Regions from separate parts of the Lysinibacillus sp. NPDC056220 genome, predicted to be linked through region 3. Evidence: riboswitches for the same ligand, from Rfam matches in the RefSeq annotation. Region 3 holds a riboswitch; each other region holds the start of a gene.
What was found. Region 3 has a riboswitch for cobalamin ahead of ACOZBY_RS11725 (hypothetical protein). Riboswitches for the same ligand answer to the same signal wherever they lie in the genome.

Region 1 (4,365 bases), 250 kb from region 3:
TTCCGCATCACTTGAGCTATACAACGCGATTTTGCCCAGTCACCCTCGCGAAAGAATTCACAAGAATACTAGTTTGGAATGATCTGAAATGTCTTTGCGAAGAAAGTCCTTATTAAAATTCTTACATTGTTATTTGGAAAGCTTCGTAAAGGAGCTTTCGAACCCCCATATTTTGCCCTCTAGGTTGTTTAAGAGAGCGACCGTCCTCTGTTCCATATTACTCGGAAGTTCTTCCTTACTGAAATAAGTGAGGCTTAAGCTCTCACCATCCTTCATTTCCAATACACCCCTTACATGTTTAGCTCTATAAAGGTGAATGACTGTATAGATTTCATCGCCATTCGGATAACAGTAGTAATAATCAGGTCCTGAAAAAACACCGATAAACTCAAACTCTTTAGCCACGAGACCAGTTTCCTCATAAAGTTCACGAGCAGCAACCTGCTCTAATGTTTCGTTTATTTCCATTGAACCGCCAGGTAATCCCCAATCCAACGTATCTGAACGATGTTGAAAGAGTATTTTCTTATCATCATTAACAACAAGAACTGTCGAACCAACGCTTATAATTGGTCTATTACCGATAAGCTTTCTTAATTCAGTTATATAGCCCATCCCGTCACTCCTCGTTTCATCGTAATGCAAAACAAATCGCTTTTTTAAAGCAGACTTCATAAATATAGCTCCATTGGGATTGATTAACAATCTTTTTTTGAGCGAAATAATGCTTAAATATGCAGAATAGTTCGTCAAAAATGAAAAATAGCTTTTTATAATCAGTCTTTTCTGAATTTTACCTATATTGATTGTTTGGAAACCTCTATGTTAAGGTGAAAAGACAAATTGAATATGCTAAATTTTGGTGGTTCAAATGGGTTTGATTCCATTTGATTAAAAGGGAAGTTGGTGTGAGTCCAACACTGTCCCGCAACTGTATGTAGGAGTTCCATAACGAGACCACTGTTTTGTTCTTCAAAACGGGAAGGTGTTATAGGAATGTTGATGATAAGTCAGGAGACCTGCCACTAAATAAGCATCAATTGACCTACGAGGATAGGGAGGTGTTAGCTACTGTATGATGATTGTGAATGGATGTAAGTTCACTGTTTTTTGTTCTGTCATACTTTTGTAGATTAACAACTTCTAAAGGATAGAAGTTGTTTTTTTGTTGTTCTTTCGAGTTTGAATGGTAACGCTTACAAGAATGATTAAACAAAGGGGTTGTAATCTATGGAGTTAACGTATTCACCAGGTCTTGATGGAGTTATTGCTGCGGAAACAAAACTGTCTTTCTTAGACGTAGTAGGCAGTCAAATTGTTATAGGTGGCTATGATTTGATTGAACTATCTCAGCGATACGCCTATTTAGATATTGTCCATTTATTATTGCACGGAAACCTACCAACTACTGAGCAACAAGCTGACGTACAGGATAAATTGAAAGAAAACTATCACGTTCCACAAGAGCTTGTTCAAATTTTCAACTTATTACCAAATGGGACACATGCGATGGACGGCCTTCGAACTGGAATTTCAGCGTTAGCAGGGTATGATCAGCACATCCATGATCGTTCGACTGTAATGAATGTAACACGAGCATATCGACTTTTAGGTGGAATGCCCAACATCGTTGCGAATAGCTACCGTGTATTAAATGGTCAAGATGTTGTAGAACCGGATAGTCAGCTTTCTTATAGTGCTAATTTTTATTACATGATTACTGGAAGAAAACCAACACCATTAGAAGAGGGAATTTTTGACCAATCACTTGTTTTATATAGTGAACATGAAATGCCGAATTCGACCTTTGCTGCTCGTGTTATTGCCTCCACACAATCCGATCTGTATGGTGCTCTAACTGGTGCTGTCGCATCATTGAAAGGAAATTTGCATGGTGGGGCGAACGAGGCAGTCATGTATATGCTGCTTGAAGCTAAGACTGTGGAGGGCTTTGAAGCGATGCTGAAAAACAAGCTCAAAAATAAAGATAAAATAATGGGCTTTGGCCATCGTGTCTATATGAAAAAAATGGACCCAAGAGCGCAGATCATGAAAGAAGCTTTGTATAAATTATGCTTGGAGCAAGGGGATGACTGCTTATATCACATGTGCGAAGCCGGTGAAAAAGTGATGGTGGAGGAAAAAGGCTTGTATCCAAATTTAGATTATTATGCTGCGCCCGTGTACTACATGCTGGGCTTACCAATTGAATTATATACGCCTATTTTCTTTGGCTCTCGAACGATCGGTTTATGTGCACATGTGATCGAACAACATGACAATAATCGATTATTTAGACCTCGTGTTCATTATATAGGCGAGCGTCATAACCTTGAAGAATTGTCGGTATAATCAAGTTTTAACAACTCGCCATAGAGCTGATGGACATTCTGACCAATGCCCATCAGCATACTAGTATATCAAATGCATACCTTGAAAGGAAGTTATAGATGATTAAAACGAATGAAAAAACGATGACAGACCAGCTTCTTATTGATATTGCGGATTACGTATTAAACACAAAGATTACGAGCGAAGAAGCTTACGAAACGGCTCGATATGTTTTATTGGATACGTTAGGTTGTGGCATTTTAGCTTTACAATATCCTGAATGTACAAAACTTCTAGGTCCTGTAGTACCAGGTACAGTCGTTCCAAATGGTACTCGTATTCCAGGAACATCCTATGTCCTTGATCCAGTTAAAGGTGCCTTTAATATCGGTTGTATGATCCGTTGGTTGGATTATAACGATACATGGTTGGCGGCAGAATGGGGGCATCCTTCTGATAATCTTGGTGGTATTTTAGCTGTAGCTGATTATTTGAGTCGTGTACGTGTTGCAGAAGGGCAAGAGCCTCTCCAAATGAAAGATGTTTTAGAAATGATGATTCAAGCCCATGAAATACAAGGAATACTTGCACTCGAAAATAGCTTAAATCGTGTTGGCTTAGATCACGTTTTATTTGTCAAAATAGCGACAACAGCTGTTGTTACAAAGGCTTTAGGGGGCACTCATCAAGAGATTGTCAATGCTTTATCAAATGCTTGGATTGATAATTCAAGTTTAAGAACCTATCGACATGCTCCTAATACGGGATCAAGAAAATCATGGGCTGCTGGCGATGCTACAAGCAGGGCCGTACAACTAGCAATGATGGCTGTGAAAGGGGAAATGGGCTATGCAACTGCATTATCTGCACCAGGCTGGGGATTCCAAGATGTGCTCTTTCATAAGCAAGAATTAAAGCTTGCGAGACCACTTGCATCTTATGTTATGGAAAATGTCCTCTTTAAAGTTTCATATCCTGCAGAGTTTCATGCTCAAACGGCTGCAGAATGTGCCGTTCATTTGCATGCTGAAGTAAAAAATCGCCTAGCTGATATTGACCGCATAGAAATTACAACACATGAATCAGCCATGCGAATTATCGATAAAGAAGGGCCTCTTCACAATCCTGCAGATCGAGATCACTGCCTTCAATATATTACAGCGATTGGTCTTATTTATGGTGACATTACCGCAAATCACTATGAAGATGAGGTGGCGGCAGATCCACGAATCGATGACTTGCGTAATAAAATGGTTGTTGTGGAAAAAGGCCAATATACAATCGACTATTTAGACCCTGATAAACGATCCATTGCGAACGCTGTTCAAGTTTATTACAAAGATGGTACATCAACTGAGCTAATTGAGTGTGAATATCCTTTAGGACATCGTTTCCGCCGTGAGGAAGCATTCCCTCAGATTATTGATAAATTCCAGCAAAACCTTCGTACGCATTATGCTCAAAAACAACTCAATAAAATAAACGATGTTTGTGTAAATAAAGAGCTGCTTGAACAAATTGCTGTTCATGAATTTGTTAATCTATTTATTTAATTTAGATGGATTCCGAACGCAATAAAGAGGAGGTATTTAAAAATGACATGGATTGTCCAAGAAGCAAAGACACAAAAACAATTAGCTGAACAATTTAAAGCTCATATCGCTCGTTCAGCTATTTTGCAAATACCAGGGGTACATGATGCAATGGCTGGTTTGATGGCTAAAAAAGTTGGCTTTGAGGCATTATATCTTTCTGGTGCCGCTTATACAGCGAGTAGAGGTTTACCAGACTTAGGGATGATTTATTCAAATGAGATAGCCCAGCGTGCTAGTGATATTATTCGGGCTACAAATTTACCGATGCTAGTGGACATTGATACGGGCTTTGGTGGCGTATTAAATGTTGCCCGTACTGCTCGTGAAATGCTAGAGGCAGGGGTTGCTGCCGTACAGCTAGAGGACCAAAATCTTCCTAAAAAGTGTGGACATTTAAATGGCAAAACTCTTGTTCCAAAGGAGGAAATGATTCAAAAAA
Region 2 (4,365 bases), on a different contig from region 3:
GCAAATACTCCAAATACTTCTTGCAGTAATGATGGTGTAAGCACTTCTTCTGGTGTACCATGACAAACAATGCGTCCACGCTGTAAAACATAAATTTGATCACAGTACATTGCGGCGATATTCAAGTCATGCAAAGCGGCTACTACTGTTAGATGTAAGGTTTGAATTAAGTCCATCAACTGAAGTTGATGTTGAATATCTAAATGATTTGTTGGTTCATCTAATATAAGTACGTGTGCTTGCTGAGCAAGTGCTCTTGCCACCATGACACGCTTCTTTTCCCCACCGGAAAGTGAGCTAAAGCTTCGTTTCGCGAGATGCAATATACCCGTTTGCTTGAGAGCATTTTTAACAATTTGAAAATCCTGTTCCTGATCAAGCTCTAAAAGCTTTTTATGTGGAGTCCTTCCCATACTGACTAAATCGTCAACAGTAAAGTCAAATAATACAGGTGTTTCTTGACTCACAACGGCTAAATTTTTAGCAATGGCTTTACTAGATTGCTTTAAAATATCTTGTTCATTTAACAAGACTGTCCCACTTTCCGGCTTTAGGAGACGATACATATTTTTAAGCAAGGTCGACTTCCCACTACCATTAGGGCCGATTAACCCGACAAATTGCTTTTTCTTTATTTTTACACTTACCTCGTGAAGTATTTGCTGATCGTAAATGGAGAATGATACTTGTTTTGCTTCTAATGTCATGGAACTTAATCTCCTTCACCGAAAGAATAATTGTTACGACGGAGCAACCAAATGAAAAATGGTCCCCCACAGAAAGCTGTAATAATACCGATTGGCATCTCCTGTGGGGCAATTATAATGCGAGCTAAAGCATCTGCCCAGACTAAGAATATCCCTCCTAATAAAGCACTGACCGGTATTACATATTTATAGTTAGAACCGACAATTAACCGTACTATATGCGGAATAATTAATCCCACAAATCCGATAGAACCACTGACTGCTACAAGTACCCCCGTTAAAAGAGAGACAAGTAATATGAGCTGTATGCGAAATTGTTGAAGATTGACTCCTAATGTTACAGCAGCCTCTTCCCCAAGTAATAGCAAATTTAAATTTCGATAAAATAGCCATAAAAGGGCAAACACTATGAAAAAGATGGAAGCTGGAATAATAATATTACTCCATTTAGCTCCAGCTAAGCTTCCTAACATCCAAAACATAACGGCCTTTAATGCACCCTCTTGCTTTGACATCATTAATATAAAATTAGAAATGGCTGTTAATATAAAGGAAACTGCCATTCCTGCCAATAGCAAGCGAAAAATCGAGACCCTGCCACCTACGCGCGATAAGAAAAACACTAACCCAATCGCAAGCAAAGACCCTATAAAAGCTGATACAGAAAGTGCGTAAATACCTAAAAATGAAAAAGCACCTAAAATAATTACTGAAGTTGCTCCAACTGCTGCTCCTGAAGAAATTCCTAATATGTACGGGTCTGCAATGGAATTTCTTACAAGTGCCTGAATTGCTGCCCCTGCAATGGCTAAACCCGCTCCAACAATAGCCGCAAGGATGACACGGGGTACTCTTATTTGCCATATAATAATTTCCTGTGAGCGACTCCAATCCTGCTCTATTGTGTGTTGTATAAAGGGTAATTTTGAAAGAATTACTTTCCATACATATAATGGCGTCACAGAAACAGATCCTACCATCACAGCAAATGTCATGGATACGATTAATACTAAAAGAAGCACTAAAGAAAATAACATAAATTTTTTATTCATTCATTAAACTCCTACTAAGATGATGAATGAAGCAATTAAATATACTTTCGCATGATTTTGGCCAGATCCTCTTACTTCAGTTAGCACTCAATAAAAAAAGGGCATTTCATGCAAAATATGCACAAAAATACCCTCGAATAAACAAAGTCAGAAAATCCAGCTATTGTCCGTAATTGCTTGCATCCTCGTGGGCATTACAGGTATTACTTATTGGCAGGTCTCCTGGCTTCGATTCATCATCCTATAATTAGCCTTCCCATTTTAATAGTGGCAAATAAACATGATAGGACTCCTCGTTACAGTTGCGGGACAGCATCGGACTTCCACCGATTTCCCTTTTAAGCGACATTGTTTCAAATGTCACACCAATAGTATGTGAAGTTATAAAATTATGACGATTCTATCATACATTTTTATAGATACTTAGTCTACAAGGAATTTCCAGCATACTTGAGTTAACAATGAACAAAAATTAAGTTGACACAAAAAACTTAGTTTTTTACACTATCGGTAAGTACTCTGAAATAAGAGGTGAAATCATGACAACAGCAACAAATCAAAGTCATCAAAAATTAAGAACTGTAGATATGGCATATATTGGATTATTTTCTACCCTTATGATGATCGGCGCCAATATAACTTCCTTTGTACCCTTTATGACAGTGGGAGGAGTACCGATTACTCTCCAAACCCTTTTTGCCATTTTAGCAGGACTTATTTTGGGTAGTAGAAAGGGAGCGCTTGCCTGCACAGTTTATATGTGCATTGGATTAGCAGGAGCCCCTGTCTTTGCTCGCTTTGGTGGAGGCTTTAGTCAACTATTAAGCCCCACATTTGGATTCATTATTACCTTTATTTTAGCAGCGTATATGGCTGGATTAATGGTAGAACGAAGTGGTACGAGAAAAAGCTATATTCTAGCGGCATTTTTGGCAACTGCTCTCAATTATTTAATAGGTACCAACTGGCTGTTTATTGCATACAAACTATGGGCCAGTGCGCCAGAGGGTTTTTCCTATAGATTAGCTTGGCTCTGGATGATCCCCCCACTTCCAAAAGATATTATTTTAGCTATTTTCGCTGGTTTTTTAGCGTACCGACTGCAAAAAACATTGAAAATCTTACCCATTCAATAACGCTTACACCCACTTCTTAAGTTAATGGACTAAAGAAGTTTTTTGTAATCGTTAATGTTCATCCTTTCTGCATATTTGTTTGTTACAGTAAGGGCAAATAGAAAGGAGAATCTCATATGACATTCAAACGAAGGTGGTCAGGTGGACTATTATTAGCAGTTGTTTTACTAACTTTATCAGCTTGTTCTGAAGATAAAACGGAGCCTTCATCAACTTCAAATAATACTCCAGAGTCGGAGCAACAAACAGAAATGGATCACTCCACGATGAACCATTCTAGCTCAGCAGAAGTACCAGCTACATTAAAAAAGGCTGAAGATCCAACATTTCCGGTAGGAAGTACCGCTTTGATTAAAGATGGGCATATGGAAGGGATGAAAGGTGCTGAAGCGACAATTGTTGGTGCCTATAAAACTACAGCCTATATTATTTCTTATAATCCAACATCTGGTGGCGAACGTGTAGAGAATCATAAATGGATTATCCATGAGGAATTAATTGATGTAGGAGAAGCGCCTCTATCCTCTGACACAGAGGTAAAAACGACTGCTACTCATATGGCAGGAATGAAAAACGCGACTGTCCGAATTGAAGAAGCTGTACCAACCACTGTTTATATGGTTGATTATATTTCTACGACGAATGGTGAAACAGTGAAAAATCATAAATGGGTAACAGAAGATGAGTTAACAGCGCAATAATCCGAACAACCTCTCCCAATAGATTTGGCAGAGGTTGTTTTCTAGTTTTTATGTTCTCAAGGCTTTCGATCCGCAAACTTATGCCATTTATAGCCGATTCCCCAAACAGTTTGCAAATAATCATCAGCAGGAAAACCGCTTTTTCTTAATTTTTCACGTAAATTTCGGACATGGGAATCGATAGTGCGATCCTCAATGGATACATGATATCCCCAAACTGTATTAATAAGATGTTCCCTTGAAAATACTTTATTTTGATAATCTAGAAATAAGGACATCATGGAAAATTCTTTTGGTGTTAATGGGATGGCTTCTTGTTGAAAATATAATTCAAAGGATTCTTTATCTAAGCGTAACCCCTCAAAGACAACGACTTTGTTTTCTACTTTGGTTCTCCTTAATACAGCATGTATACGTGCTAATAGCTCTTCCTCATCGAAAGGTTTTAATATATAATCATCTGCCCCAATGTTTAATCCTTTTACAATATCCGAGTGCTCTCCTTTTGCCGTAAGCATGATGATAGGTACATGCCAAAACTTCCTGATTTCTTGGCACACTTGAAATCCATCCATCTCTGGCATCATAATATCCAAAAGAACTAAATCAACATGCTCTTCCTCTAGATATATGAGCGCATCATGAATGGACGACATGGCTCTACAATGAAACACGGGCTCTAAATAAAGAGTCAATAAATCTAACATTCTTGGTTCATCGTCTATGCATAAAATGGTTTTCATCCGCTCCTACTCCTTTAAACGATAAT
Region 3 (4,365 bases):
ATCGTATGGGTATCCTTCACGTTCATCAACGTTCCCTTTTGACCCATTTCCCCTACCCATAGATGGAAGCCATATATATCCACTACTTGTACATCATATGGAGGGGTAGCCATATTAACAATTTCCTTATTTCTCACAGCAGTAGTAATGACTTCATGGAACATTTCAAGAGACTCTTCATCCTCATATTCTTAGATAAAATCAGTATTCACAGTGTCAAATCCTTCGCCGTTAGAAATGCTGACCTTCGCCAATTTGCCCACTGCTAGCTCTTTATCCGTACAGCCTAAAACAACTGTAGCTAGGAGGGACATGATAATAAATAGAAATGCTCGCAATGAACCCCCTCCTTACAGAAAAAATAATACCAAAACTTGGAGTCGTAGCCCGGTTCTCTTCATAATATATTAAACAAACAAAAGCTGAAAGGGGATAAAGAATGGGCTTATTTGATGGATTAATCGGCAATGCAAGCGAGGTGAATTTTGAAAAATTACAGGAGGAGGTCAAAGATTTATTAATTCCAAACGAAACCATCAAAAATGCCTATAAAATTATTAGAGACATATTTATTTTTACGAATAAACGATTAATCCTCATTGATAAGCAAGGAGTTACTGGTAAGAAAACGGAATACCATTCGATCCCCTATAAAAATATTATTCATTTTTCAGTAGAAACGGCTGGTACATTTGATTTAGACGCAGAGCTAAAAATATGGGTATCAGGCAGTTCGCTACCTATCCAAAAAAGCTTCAATAAGGCGACCAATATTTATAAAGTGCAAAGTGTTTTAGCGCAGTATGTTTTAGTCTCGTAATAATGAAATAAAGCCACAATCACGAATCACATACAAAGCCCGCATAGATGCGAGGCTTTTTTGGCTGTGCTTAGAAAGGGGGAATAGGGATGGGGAAATTACTATGTGAGGGGTGTATGCTGTCGCCCCGTTCCAATTAGGGAGCAAGCGCACAGAGCTTAGAAATTAGCAAAGAAATGCTGACTGGTTCTCCCTTACGCATAACCTTTTATATTGTAAAATAATAGATATATTTCAATAATATTGATAGAATTCAATGGATGGAACTGTTTTTTGAAGAAGTGTTATTCGTAACATTAGATTGTTGGGGGGTAATGGAAATGGTTGAAAAAATTGAAATGAATAATAAATCTATCATTTCATTAACGCTTGGTATTCTTTCTATCATCGTACCATTTATTGGATTAGTTCTTGGGATTTTCGGAGTAGTTTTATCAAGAATGTCAACAAAGGAAATTGCTAAAAGCAATGAAAATGGCAGAGGTTTGGCAATTTCTGGTTTAATTTGTAGCGTGATCGGGATTATCATTCAAACCTTTGCAGTATTGTCTATTATCCTTTTTTATTCAATTACTGGTGCTTAGCTTAGTATTTGACCTTAGAAAATACCGTTTTAAGTTGGACGGGAAGAGGAAAAGTGGAAATGGCCATGAGTCAGGATACCAGCCTGTTACGAATACACACCATAAACCTCTTTTTTTGTGTTGAAAATGCATGACCTTCCCAAGCCCCCTGTTTTTAAGATTTTGCTCAAAGCTTTTTTCTTTTTGAAGAATAATAGTTATACACATTACTATTTGTAAAGATGGTGAAACGATGGAACAGATGCTAAAGGAAATAATGTCTCCAAGTCATCAATATAAAGTTCAAATTATAAAACGGAGAGATGGTCTTTTTACAACAGACGTATATATGTGGCAAGAAGACTGCGGATATGAATTTTGGAGTCCTATTAAAAAAGGATTGAGTTTGATTGAGACTGAGGAAGTAGCCGTAACCGTAGCCATTGAACAATTAAGACAATACTCTGGTGAAGTTATTACTCTTTAGTTACATCACTCAACGCTGTCAGATGTAGCGAGAATCGTTGAATCGCGTAGTTGTGCGTATAGGTTTGTCTGAGGTGCGTTTATAGGTTGTTTATGTTAGTATTTCAAAATGATGCAAGTGTCTTATCCCGATTTAACTCGCGGTTTTGCGTTAAAAAAATGAGCGCAGGAATCCCCTGCCCTCGTAACTCATTTTATCAAATATTACATAACTAATAACCTAAATTAAAAGTGTCGTAAATCCTTTTTTAAAAGCCGTTAATCATTCGCTAAAATTTATTCTCATGCGAGTATATACGTCGAATAATAGATGAAGGTGATACGGATGTTAAAAAGAAGATATTCGGTAAAGGACGTATTAGGACAAAACATTAACTAGTTTCGCTGATTTAATATGTGAAAAAGACGACCATTTTGCTGATTCGTTGGAAAAGACCAGAACGTATAGCGGTAAAGAAATTGAAGCTATTAAGTATTATGCTGCGTAGAAAATCCGAGGGGATTTCGAAAGAGATGACCCGCATGAAGCTGAGGAAGTATCATACCATCAAAGTAAATAGGAAGACATGTTGTCAGAATTTCAGAGTTTGTAAGATTAAGTGAAGAAATGGTTTGGAAAATATTGTGATATTTGACTTTAGAAATCCACTACTTTACAATTGATTTTAGTAATCTAATAGGAATGTGGAGTACACCCGATTCCTATGACAATTGAATAGCGTGTAGTAATAGGTGTAAATTGCGTGCAATTTGCTTAAAAGGGAAGTCGGTGTGAATCCGACACTGTCCCGCAACTGTAAATGTGAGCGACTTTTCAGCAACCACTGTCAAATGATGGGAAGGGGAAAAGTGGCGATGACCATGAGTCAGGATACCTGCCTGTTATGAGTACACACCATAAACCTACGAGGAATAGGAGGTGGCATGTTGACAAAACAGAATGCTCTGTTCGTCACAGTACGTCAAACGCCCAAAGTTCATGAAAGGGTTCATTTTCGAACTCCTTCACATTTACTTAGGGTTTGTTTGGCATTGTGTGATGAATCACATTAAAGCGAAGGATTTCCTCAAACATAGAAGGAAGTCCTTTTTGTTTTGAAAATATGTACGCAAAGGGGATGCACATAGGATGAATATTCATGAAACGATAACACAGGAAACGCCTTTTGTAGATATGACCATTTGTAAGCAGCCAAGGACAGAAATTGCTAAAAAAGCGAAAACAAGAATGGTGGTTGAATCACTGATTGATCAATTATTAGCAACGAAGCTGATTCGCAACAACCGCTTTTTTGAGCGAATTTTATATAATAAAGACATTATTTGGATAAGAAATGGTGAGGTAGAAGGCCATCTTTTTGCTCTGGCAACGTTAACGGATCAACTGAAAACGAAGACGAATAGCTTTATGATGTATATGCCGACGAACCCTATTATATATGAGGTGAACGGGGAGCCGTATCACTTAATTACACGCATTGATTCAACACGAGCAAAGCCTAACCTTGATCGCCTTTCACAAGAGCCCAATCCCGTGTTAAGCGCTGCACGTGTCAATGATTTACTATGCTCCATTGTTATACGTTTTTATGAAACTTATATAAATGATTTAATGGAAATTTCTCATCAGGATCAACTAATCGCATTCGCGCAGCAGGAATATAAACAATTTCTGGATGCGGTTCAGGAGTTAAATGGTGATCACTTAAATTGGCATCCACGAGGGAACGGCCATGAGCTATTGTTAACATTAATTGATCAACTACAAATATTAAAAAGTCAGCCTGGTAAAGTTTTAATCGACTTCACTAATACGCAGGGCTATGTGGTGGTTGAACCTGCTTATCAGGTCCATAAGCCCTCAAAGAAAGCTGTCGGTGCGATATGAAAACAAGCCCTCCATGAAGCGGAGGGCTTGTTTTATTTATGCCAGCGTATCATGCTTCATCTGAGGCTATTAGCCTAACACACCGTCCTTGCAAATACTTTACTTGACTTATCCCTGACAGTGCATGGCTGCTTGAGCCTCTTGCCAAGGGACAGTATAGCCTTTGCCTTTAGCGCAAAAAATGCTGGAAGAACTGTATTCAGGGTCCGCATTTTTATCATAGCCTATCTGGCCTATTACTTCTTCTGCATTATGACACACATCATAGCCATCAAATTGGAGGGTAAGTGAGCCTTTCCCATTGGTATAGGCAGCAAAGATTGTGCTATAGCTCATAAAGGTTGCTACAGGTGCACGTCCTGTCAAAACAACGTCAGTTTCGGTGAGGTCTGGGTCGTCGAATGTGCCGGCAGCCTGTTGAATGTCAGTCATCATACGGCCAATAAAATCATTGGAAGCTTTCATTTTAAAGCGATAATATGGCTCAAGCAGGATGTTCTGTGCTTGTTCTAGTCCTTGACGTAGTGCTCGGAAAGTAGCTTCTCGGAAATCACCACCAGAGGTATGCTCATTGTGACCACGCCCCGTTAATAGCGTAAAATGAATAT

Region 1: it holds a riboswitch for cobalamin, as region 3 does, so the genes downstream of both, mmgD (citrate synthase) here and ACOZBY_RS11725 (hypothetical protein) in region 3, are expected to answer to the same signal.
Region 2: it holds a riboswitch for cobalamin, as region 3 does, so the genes downstream of both, ACOZBY_RS20190 (FecCD family ABC transporter permease) here and ACOZBY_RS11725 (hypothetical protein) in region 3, are expected to answer to the same signal.

Annotation. Positions count from the first base shown of each region.
Region 1 covers NZ_JBMOXD010000003.1:90,016-94,380, forward strand. Annotated here, with positions in the region: gene ACOZBY_RS10515 (ABC transporter ATP-binding protein) at 1-82, shown strand, start outside; gene ACOZBY_RS10520 (NUDIX hydrolase) at 130-615, opposite strand; cobalamin riboswitch at 847-1,041, shown strand; gene mmgD (citrate synthase) at 1,231-2,352, shown strand; gene ACOZBY_RS10530 (bifunctional 2-methylcitrate dehydratase/aconitate hydratase) at 2,451-3,884, shown strand; gene prpB (methylisocitrate lyase) at 3,927-4,365, shown strand, end outside.
Region 2 covers NZ_JBMOXD010000010.1:60,228-64,592, reverse strand. Annotated here, with positions in the region: gene ACOZBY_RS20195 (ABC transporter ATP-binding protein) at 1-707, opposite strand, end outside; gene ACOZBY_RS20190 (FecCD family ABC transporter permease) at 713-1,759, opposite strand; cobalamin riboswitch at 1,955-2,144, opposite strand; gene ACOZBY_RS20185 (biotin transporter BioY) at 2,299-2,895, shown strand; gene ACOZBY_RS20180 (YdhK family protein) at 3,012-3,596, shown strand; gene ACOZBY_RS20175 (response regulator transcription factor) at 3,653-4,339, opposite strand; gene ACOZBY_RS20170 (ATP-binding protein) at 4,311-4,365, opposite strand, start outside.
Region 3 covers NZ_JBMOXD010000003.1:337,058-341,422, reverse strand. Annotated here, with positions in the region: gene ACOZBY_RS11750 (hypothetical protein) at 1-164, opposite strand, end outside; gene ACOZBY_RS11745 (hypothetical protein) at 192-338, opposite strand; gene ACOZBY_RS11740 (PH domain-containing protein) at 440-820, shown strand; gene ACOZBY_RS11735 (DUF4190 domain-containing protein) at 1,141-1,404, shown strand; gene ACOZBY_RS11730 (hypothetical protein) at 1,637-1,870, shown strand; cobalamin riboswitch at 2,583-2,766, shown strand; gene ACOZBY_RS11725 (hypothetical protein) at 2,999-3,757, shown strand; gene ACOZBY_RS11720 (GTP-binding protein) at 3,866-4,365, opposite strand, start outside.